3 regions of the Paenibacillus sp. LC231 genome follow, and region 2 is predicted to be linked to each of the others. Evidence: riboswitches for the same ligand, from Rfam matches in the RefSeq annotation. Region 2 holds a riboswitch; each other region holds the start of a gene.
What was found. Region 2 has a riboswitch for cyclic di-GMP ahead of AK95_RS05870 (non-ribosomal peptide synthetase). Riboswitches for the same ligand answer to the same signal wherever they lie in the genome.
Positions count from the first base shown of each region.

Region 1: it holds a riboswitch for cyclic di-GMP, as region 2 does, so the genes downstream of both, AK95_RS33940 (helix-turn-helix transcriptional regulator) here and AK95_RS05870 (non-ribosomal peptide synthetase) in region 2, are expected to answer to the same signal.
Region 3: it holds a riboswitch for cyclic di-GMP, as region 2 does, so the genes downstream of both, AK95_RS35365 (ISL3 family transposase) here and AK95_RS05870 (non-ribosomal peptide synthetase) in region 2, are expected to answer to the same signal.

Region 1 is NZ_JFOM01000053.1:343,139-346,421, forward strand. Features, by position in the region: gene AK95_RS28775 (ABC transporter permease) at 1-347, shown strand, start outside; gene AK95_RS28785 (Spo0E family sporulation regulatory protein-aspartic acid phosphatase) at 670-861, opposite strand; gene AK95_RS33940 (helix-turn-helix transcriptional regulator) at 1,026-1,754, opposite strand; cyclic di-GMP riboswitch class I at 1,902-1,997, opposite strand; gene AK95_RS28790 (YitT family protein) at 2,143-2,787, opposite strand; gene comA (phosphosulfolactate synthase) at 2,979-3,283, opposite strand, start outside.
Region 2 is NZ_JFOM01000009.1:159,184-162,466, reverse strand. Features, by position in the region: gene AK95_RS05870 (non-ribosomal peptide synthetase) at 1-1,739, opposite strand, end outside; cyclic di-GMP riboswitch class I at 1,946-2,040, opposite strand; gene AK95_RS05865 (NHL repeat-containing protein) at 2,614-3,283, opposite strand, start outside.
Region 3 is NZ_JFOM01000026.1:399,807-403,089, reverse strand. Features, by position in the region: gene AK95_RS18940 (diacylglycerol/lipid kinase family protein) at 1-217, shown strand, start outside; gene AK95_RS18935 (phosphatase PAP2 family protein) at 214-723, shown strand; cyclic di-GMP riboswitch class I at 1,069-1,157, shown strand; partial or broken gene AK95_RS35365 (ISL3 family transposase) at 1,258-2,214, shown strand; gene AK95_RS18925 (IS1595-like element ISPaen6 family transposase) at 2,345-3,247, shown strand.

The DNA.
Region 1 (3,283 bases), on a different contig from region 2:
TTTATACAACTTGCCGGCTGCATATTCGTAAGGAAACGAAAACATATGGCATTTATGCCTCGCTCGGCCTGACCGCAACCGACATTCGTCGTGCCTTGACAAGCGGCATTGCCGGACTGGCTGCGCTCGGTGCGCTGGCTGGCATCGCTTGCGGCGTCTACGCATTGCCGGCCGTGCTGCGCGGTCTGCTCTCTGCCTATGGGATTGTCAAGCTGCCGCTTATCATGGAATGGCCGCTCGTCATTGGGCTGACTCTGATCGCGCTTGTTATCGCCATCAGCGGCTGCTGGCTGGCTTCGCGAATCCTCCGCCGCACCTCCCTTCGCGTGCTGGTCATGGATTCATGAAGGCCGTCCATGAACAGAAGATGACCTCCGAATGTCGGAGGTCATCTTTTTACTTCTTGCCTTAATAAATCTTCTTATTTTAATTCACATCGTATTTGTTCTTTCCACTTGATAATATTTGCGATGGCATTTGTTTCACCGCCTAAATAGATATCTTCTATGGTCATTGACCAAAATTTGGGCTTGTGATCTCTTTCGTTATGCGGAAGAGGATTTGTTATTTTACCCACCTTGGTTACTGACTCTCGATTTTTCTTGAACGCTGGAAACACATAAGGCACAGAAGGTATCTTCTGTGCCTTGATTCAAATATGAAGAAGATCTACTTTTTTTTAATATATTCCTCTTGGTTTTTTAATTCCATGTAACGAATAATCAGCTTATCCAACGACTGTGAAATTGCGACAACATCTTGATGCACCAATTCGAAACTGCTGGCCACTCGCTCAAGTTCTCTTCGGAGAAGTTCGAGTTTTTTCGATACTTGTTTGAGTTCACTCTCGATAGAAATCACCTTGTTCACCCACCCCCGTCGTAACAAGTGATTGATGACAGTTGCCACAGTTATCGATAACGCGAATCAGTATATATAACTTACTTATCATTATAAATTTCGACGGTAACAAAAAAAATACCCATAATTGGGTAATCTTTATTTTAAGACAAGTTTTATGACGGTTATGTAAATTTTTTAAGAAATGCTCCTTTGTGGTTGACTCTCGTTTTTGCATAGATCTTTTTAATAAAAGTACGAACCGTGCTTTGGCTAATACCATAAATATCAGCAATTTCAGGGACATTTTTATTCTCAAGCCACCCATAGGCTATTTCTTTCTCGCGATTCGTTAATTCATATTGGTGAAAGTGAGAATAGATCAGCTCCCTTTGCAGAACGGGATCCTTTTGAGGTAATTTTTCTTCAATATTCTTGGCCAGGTGTTCAATGAGCGGTATGGCAAATGTAACTTCGTGCAAATAATGAAAACTAAGACCAAGGTAGCCTATGATCACATTTTTTATTCGAAGGGGAGTACAAACACACGCCAATTCTGAAAACACGCGATTACAATGCTCGGCCCCAATTACGACAGAAAGCGCTTGTTGTTCCATAGATAATGAAATAGCGTTGCTTCCTGCGTCTTTCATTGCCAACGAGGTCCCATTTTTTATATTATTCCTCTCGAGGAAACTTCTTAAAGAACCTGTTCCGCAATAATCGATAACGGCACCATCCGTATCTGTTATAACAAATAAATAAGGTATGGACAGCAAATTGTTCATATTCCTGGTTTCCTCTTGCAGCAAATAAAGAATTTCTTTCCGTTCAATCAACCTTTGTTTTATTTCAGTCATACTGAGGATATTAGGAAAATGATTGTTTACTTCTACCAGTGTTCTTTGACCCATTATTTCCCTTCTTCCCTTGTAAGAATAAGCGTTAAATAATGAAATCGATCTACTATTCATCGCTGCTGCATTCGACAGCTCACAGCAAAAAATAAAAAAACCATCCATTATGAACCATAGCAAAATAGGACGGAGGCTTCCGTCGTATTCGGCAGCTGGCTGGCATCGCGGTCTGAAGCAAGATCCACATTAGCCCCTGTAGCTTTGCGTCGCCGCTTTTCAGCGGGTTTGCTATTGTCGTACGAAGAGTATGAATTTGTCGAATATCCAAACATGTTATGACTTATTCAAACTATAACTTACATTGTTTTTCATTTAATATAGGTCGTACGACCCAAATTTCCATATTTTTGTTATATTTGTCAATCACTCTTACACGTATACATAATCACTTTTTGCGCCAAGCGGGTTGATAGACCGATTTCGGGGGAGGGAACTGGTGAATCCAGTTAATGATCCGGGTCGATATCCACTGGCATACAACTGCAAGGATAATAATTTTCCAATCGATCACATAGGCAGCGAAAGCGAATATGATTCCATTCATCCAGAACAATGAGGTGCCCGGGTTGATTCTTTTATACTTATAAATGGCTAAGGCAACATAACCGATTCCCCCATTCGATACCCTCTGCTTTATGAGGATGGCGACACCTGTTCCGAGAATAACCGAGCCGAATAGAAGATCGATCCATACGTTGCCGAACGGGGGTTCTAGAAACACCTCGAAGAAATTAACGGAAACGGACGTCACTGTTATAACAAATATGGTTCCAAAGGCACTGACACCATCAAGATAAGGGACTGTAAAGGCAAGGAAAATAAAATTAGCGAGCCACAGTCCGAGACTCATCGGGATCTCAAACGCATGGTTCAGAAGCACCGCGATTCCAGCTCCTCCCCCCGAAGGAATGGCGTGAGGAAACAAGAACATGGCCATGGCAAAACCTTGAATGATGGAGCCGGCGGTAATGTAGAAAAGTTTCTTGGAAGCATGACGATAGAAAAAGGGGCTCTTCCGCCCGGGTAGGATCTGTAAGTTCACACGGAATCATCCTTCATAGATTAGAGTAACAAGCTAGTCCTGCTTTTTTAAGTGTATGCTTGTTCTCTGGAGGGGATACCGGGATAGATCTTTTTAACGAAAATATGTATAGGCTGACTCTGGAGATATCCATAGGCAGCCCGCTAGTATTTATCATTCTCTTGTGGTTTGGTCTATGTTTAAATTACGTAACAAAATCCATCGGTTTGTTTCTCTCTCACCCCGAGTTCAAACGTATCTTGACGAAGACCCCGGCGCATCGTTTCAAGGGAAAGCACTTCGGTGGGTTGGATATTTCCCAAATGTACGTGAGATCCAAATTTGCGGAGAAGCATCGCTTGCTGCTGCTTAAGAGGTGCCTCCCAAATCAGCTTTCTTGCATCCGACACGTTGTCGATGATATTATTTATCATTTCTTCCTGACACTCGCCATGCTTATCGTAAATACCGATGCCTAGTCCAGACTCGCGCGCTTCAACAATGA
Region 2 (3,283 bases):
GCTTCTGTCAATTCCAGCTGATTCACATACCCCCGCGCGATACCGTCTCCTCCGACGCAAAGCTCTCCTACTACTCCGATCGGCTGAAGCTTCAACTGTTTATCAAGAATATAAGCGGAGGAATTGCATATTGGTCTGCCAATTGGAATGGTCGATTCGAAATCACGTTCGATCGGGAAGTAAGTGGAGAACGTCGTGTTTTCCGCCGGACCGTACATATTGATCATCCGCAGATCGGGGCACCTCTTCCTTACGGCATTTACGTGCTTTGGCGATAACGCTTCTCCGCCGACTAGCAAGGTGTCTAACGTACGAAAGGCGTCTGGATCCTGTTCGGCCAGATTATGGAACTGAGCCGTTGTCAGGAACCAAGCCGTAATGCGGTGACCGATGATGGTTTCCTTCAATTTATAAAGGTCAAACAGGTCCGTGTCCTTCATCAAATACAAGGTAGATCCGTTCAAAAGGGATCCCCAAATTTCAAAGGTCGACGCATCGAATGATATTGTACCGGTTTGCAAAATTCGATGCTCCTTGGAAAAGTTGAAATAATTGGTATTCTTGACCAGTCTTACGATGTTGCGATGTTCAACCATGATCCCTTTTGGTGTCCCCGTTGATCCGGAAGTATAGATGATATACGCAAGACTTTGCGAGGTTACTGCAGATATCGTATGGGAACAGCTATCAAGGCTTAGCTTCGCGTTGTCCCAATAAATTACTTTTCCTTCAAATGCAATGTCAGGCTTCCAACTGGAAGGGGCCAGCAAAAATCCCGCCCGACTGTCCTCGAGCATATATTCGATTCTTTCGCACGGAGAATCGGCTTCGATGGGCATATAAGCGCCGCCAGCTTTCAATATGGCTGTAAGCCCGACAATCATACTGACAGACCGATCCGCGACAATGCCAACGACGCTCTCCGGCTTAACGCCGTGATCCTGCAGTGCTTTTGCAAGCTGATTCGCGTGATCGTCCAATTCCCGATAGGACATCTGATGGTCCTCGGTCATGATCGCCGGGCGATCGGGGGTTAAGCGGACCTGTTCCTCAAACAAGTAATGGACCGTTTGGCTGGAAGGAAAGTCCGTCTTAGTTCCGCTGAAAGCCTGAATCTTTCTCTCCTCTTCTTCTGACATCATGCGTATGTCGGCAATCACCTTCTCGGGGAAATCAACGACTTCATGCACAATTCGGCTCAAGTGGCCGCTCATTTGCTCGATCGTTTCTTTTCTGTACGAGCGGGTCGAATATTCAAGGTGTATCATGATAAATTCCTTCTTAAAAGCCGTCAAAGCAAGCTCAAACGTCCCCAACTGATCGGATTCATAAGGAGTGGCATTGGCGTTTTGCCAAGTAAACGCCGCTTTGATGAACGGGTTACCGCTCAAATTCTTTCGCATATTCCGATCTTCGAGTGCTTGCATCGTGGCATGCTTGACTTCTATCAGAAACTTACCTAATGGCTTATGTACAGTAGGAGAGTAACGTATAGGAAACATCTGTCTTTCCAACAGATACCCGATTACAGGATCATCCTCGCCGGTAAATTTGGCAAGCAGGATCGCATAACAAGCCATAAGTGCCATATCCACAGTTATTCCGAAATTGAACGCAAGTTCATGGAGTTTTCGGGTCGTTGCAAAATCAAGGGAAAAACTAACCCGGTTTCCTTCATCGTTGGCCCATCCCCCCCTCGGCATTTCGTCAATTGATACTTCATATGTCGTTTGTTCCATGACCATCAACCTCCCGGACTATCGATTCATTAATGTCTGATTGTTAACGAACAGAAAAATCCTCTTCGCATTCTGCGATGAAGCAGTGTCCCCCTTCAACCCCAAACTAGTTTTTTTATAGCGAAGCCATCGCTGTTTTATGGAACGTCAAAAAAACCCCTTTCTTCAATTCAAAATAATGAATAAAACGGAGGTTTCCCGTTGTATTCGGCAACTGGCTGGCATTGCGGTCGCAGTAGATCCCGCATTAGCCCCTATAGCTTTGCGTCGCCACCTTTCGGTGGGTTTGCTATTGTCGTACAAAAATAGTATTTAAATTGTAAACCATGATTATATTATGTATTCGATTTACATTTACTGTATCTTGTTTCCAAATGAAAATCGATAGGTCTTTTGTTCAATATTGTCTTTCAAGAATGGTTTTGATGATATTGATAACCCTCATGAGACACTAGGTCGCAATAGTTAATCTTTACTAATTTTTGCTATTCCCCGACTTCACTCCACTTCACTTAACTATGTATTAAAGCTATTTTGTTCATTAGGCAGGATACGTTTTTCTGTTATTACCTGGACATTAGATGATGGCTGATTAAGTCAATAGTTCTATTTTACAAATTCACCCCTATATCCGTTGCCCTAATTACGACAACGGAAATCATTAGATTCAATAACTTTTGTCTCTTGTCATCCGGGACTAAAATACCGTTTATAACTGGTCATGACATCTCGCTTCCGATCAGAAAACTTTCATAAGTTCAAATCACTTGGTAATTCCATTCTTAAGTTCCCGGTCTAATGGATCACTGGACAATAAAATAAAGAGCCGTTGTCCAGGACAACGGCCTCATATTGCTATATGTCATGAACAGTTTTAAAAAGGGCCGGTTATTTTTACCTTGATTTTATTGGATTCAACCGTTATCCCGTTCAATGTAATTCGAATCGACAATTCGGCTTGCCCCGGATGCTTGGCGATAATCTTTCCTTTTGGGTCGATCTCCGCCTTATCCGGACGACTGCTCAAATACTCAATGTGAGCGCCGGATAACTCCTTCGTCGTTCTTCCTCTCTCAAGGAAGACTTCGTAAGAATAATCGACTTCATCCCCCGGGTGAAGCTGGAGCGATTCAGCCTCGAGCTGTACTTTGTCTAGCGGCATGACCAGATTCGGGTCGCTATACTTCATCAGCTCGCTGCCGTATTTGAAATAGAAGTTGCCAAAGTCGTCCTGCGCAAGCTTTTCCGCATTGCTCTCCAACAAGATGGACAGCGATTTGCTTGCTGTGTCAATCTTAAACATCTTGCTCGTGTACGTGTGGTCAGCAACATATCCCGTATAAATGGTACCGTACACATTGCCGTCGGTTCCAACGGTCAAGCGAGGATTGCTGTGTGCATAATCTGCTGTAGGAAACATATCCTCGCTGTAAATAATCTCTTGGCGTTCCGTATCATAGATGAACAGAGCCCCCAGCGCCATTCCCCATATGTTACCGTCCGGGCCCCATATCAAAGAGGTTACTGCTTTTTTGCCCGGAACA
Region 3 (3,283 bases), on a different contig from region 2:
TCCGGATGTTATGCGGGGTAAGCATATTGACCATCCCGCTGTGACCGTTCTAGAAGGTCGGAATGTGAAAGTTACCGCCGATGTGCCCATGTTGGTCCATGGTGACGGCGAGATCATCGGAGTGACCCCGATTGAGGTAACCCTGCAGGCAGAAGCGATTCACGTGATTTACAATGAAATGAATAACGCTGACACTGAGCGAGGGAGATACCAGTGATACGGCTTCCGGTATGGTTAAAAAACGAAGATCATCGCCTGCTTTATCTTGTGAATCTTAAGTTCAAATGCCAGTTGCTCGATTGGTGGATGCCGAAAATTACACATTTGGGCGGCGCAGTTTGCAGTATCGGCGCAGCTCTGTTGTTGTTATGTTTAGGCGATGCGGGACAGGACGGCTTGATTGCGCTGGCGGCGAGCCATTTGCTGGTACAGGTGTTGAAAATCAATTTTAGCCGCCGCAGGCCTTATTTGGCCGATGACAACGTCCATCTCTCGCACCATCCTTTAAGGGACTATTCCTTTCCGTCGGGCCATGCGACCGCTGTTTTCACTTTGGCGACGATCTTGTCATTGACATTTCCCTGGTTTTCATTGCTGCTTATTCCGTTGTCCGGCGCAGTCGGTATTTCCCGCATTTACCTGGGGCTTCATTATCCGACCGACGTCGGCGTCGGTGCGGTCATCGGCATGGCGTTCGCAATCGGCACCCATCTGTTAACTTAATATTAGATAGTCCCTATTGATTCACATCGATGCTGGTACTTCATCAGCCGGGGATGAGGTTCAGCAGACTGCCGCGGCACCACAAACAGGAGAATCTTCCTGATCCAATCCTAAAAAACCGCATACGATGCAAACAAATTCGTAAACCGGTCCGGACAAATAGAAAAAATGGGGGCCGGGTACTTCTCCGTTAAAAAGCGCAGGGTGCAAAGATTGGAGTATACTTTTTCCGCTTGCCCCATACGTCGACCGCAGCCGCCAACTCGTCCCGTCATGCTTGGTGTCCATTATTTGTCATTTCGATGAGCGATGTGATACAATACTCCTACACAAACGGCAAACAAATAGGAAAAATGGCAAACCTGATCGAAAGACAGGGACGCAAAGCTACGGGTCTAAAGTATTATTAATGCGATGATCGCCGGGTTACCCTAATGTTTTCGCAGCGAGACACTGCCTCTTGGGGGATGTGTATTTTTGTTTTGCTAGATGTCGAAGAATAGGAGGTCAGTCCTGCATTTCAATTACAAAAATCTGCATCTACCAACCATTCGCATGTATTGCAAACGCTGCGACGCTGGATTCGTATGGGCTTATGATTTTGCTGGGACCAGCAGCAGTACAGCGCGTTCTTCCGTGCAGCTACGGTTGAACACGCGCTTGGTTCTACGGCAGCGCACAGTGCGCGTATCCAGTAAGCACCCGCGAGTACGGTGCAGTATATCCATAACGAAGCGGTTCCTAAAGTGTCGGAGAGGATCAAGAAAGGGCATACCTACAATACCGGCATTCACAACCTCAAGGGCGAGACGATGCTGGACCTGCTGCCCGGCCGCAAGCTGGATGACCTGCGGACATATGCCAGGGGGCATCCGGACTTCCTGATGCTTCAGCCCAAAGCGGTGGTCATGGATTTGGCTCAGGCTTACCATACTTGGATCAGCGAATGTTTTCCAAATGCGATTCGCATCGCAGATCCGATTTCATGTTCACGGTTATGTGATCGAAAGCGTACAGGAAGTACGGAAATCCGTGCAGCGGACATTATCCCCGCGGGCGAAAGCCCACTTGAAAGCTAACCATCGCTTGCTTAATCCGCCTATGGAATCGCTCGGTGCGGAAAGTAGAAAGCGGCTGGAAGTGTTGCTGAACTATGCTCCGTTACTTCGCAGCGTATGGGAATGGAAAGAAGCGTTTACGACCTGGTACGACTGTTCGCCGAGCTTTAACATTGCCAAACTGGGATTTGAACGTTGGTGCGCGCAGGGCGATCTAATTGATCATCCCGCTGTTCGAAACACCCTTACAACCATGCGTAACTGGAAAGAGGAAATCACGAATTATCATCAATGCCGGTGGACGAATGCGACTGTAGAAGATCGTCATAATCGCATTAAAGCTTTTCAGCGCCGCCACTATTTCACTCGAAACCGCAATCGCTATAAAGCTGGTATTCTTATTGAATGTAACCGTCATCGGATGCTGGGCTAACTTTCAAGCACTGATTTTTAGGTTGAGCCAGAATTCTAAAATTTGAATATCAAGTTGCCTCAGCAACACGTACACGCACGAACATTTGTTTGATATAATAAGTACAAACGAATGTTCGGGAGTGAATGGTATGGCACAACAAGAATTAATGACGTTGAAGAGGTTTCAAGAAAAGTTTCATTCGGAAGATGCATGCCGCGAGCATCTGTTCCAGATCCGATGGACAAACGGGTTCTTCTGCCCGAAGTGCCAGCACAATGCGTTCTACTTTCTTGAAACTCGAAAGCTGTATCAATGCACGAACTGCAAGCATCAGGCTTCTGTTACCGCCGGCACGATAATGCATAAATCTCATACTCCTCTGCTGACCTGGTTTTGGGCGATTTTCCTTGTGGCGCATGATAAACGCGGTGTATCCGCCGTATTTCTTGCACGCGAACTGGAAATCTCTTACCCGACTGCGTGGTTAATGCTCCACAAGATCCGTAAAGCCATGGGAGATCGCGATGCTCAGTACCAGTTGGCTGGTTTGGTTGAGCTGGATGACGCATTCTTCGGAGCTCCAACAGAAGGAGGCAAACGTGGTCGTGGCACGGACCAAACACCTGTGCTCGTTGGGGTATCGCTTAACAAACAAGGAGCACCGCAATACGTCAAAATGCAGGTAATTCCGGATGTCAAAGGCAAGACGCTCGTCGAATTTGCGAAGCAGCACATTGAACCGGGTTCGACGATCAGTAGCGACGCCTATCGTTCGTACAATGCACTCGCAGAAGAATATAACCACCAACCGATTAAGTTCAATGTAAAGGATAATCCGGATCATCTGAAATGGCTTCACACGATGATTTCAAATGCGAAAGCCTTTATTGGCGGTACGTTCCACGGATTAGATTCCAAGCATCTGCAATCCTATTTGAACGAATTTTGCTTTCGCACCAATCGACGGCAGTTTGAAGGTCAGTTGTTTAATCGCCTGCTTGCCGCCTGTTTATCCACGGATACCGTTACCTACGGCGATCTGACTGCTTAGGTCTAGCGGAGCTAACTTGATATTCAAATTCTAAAA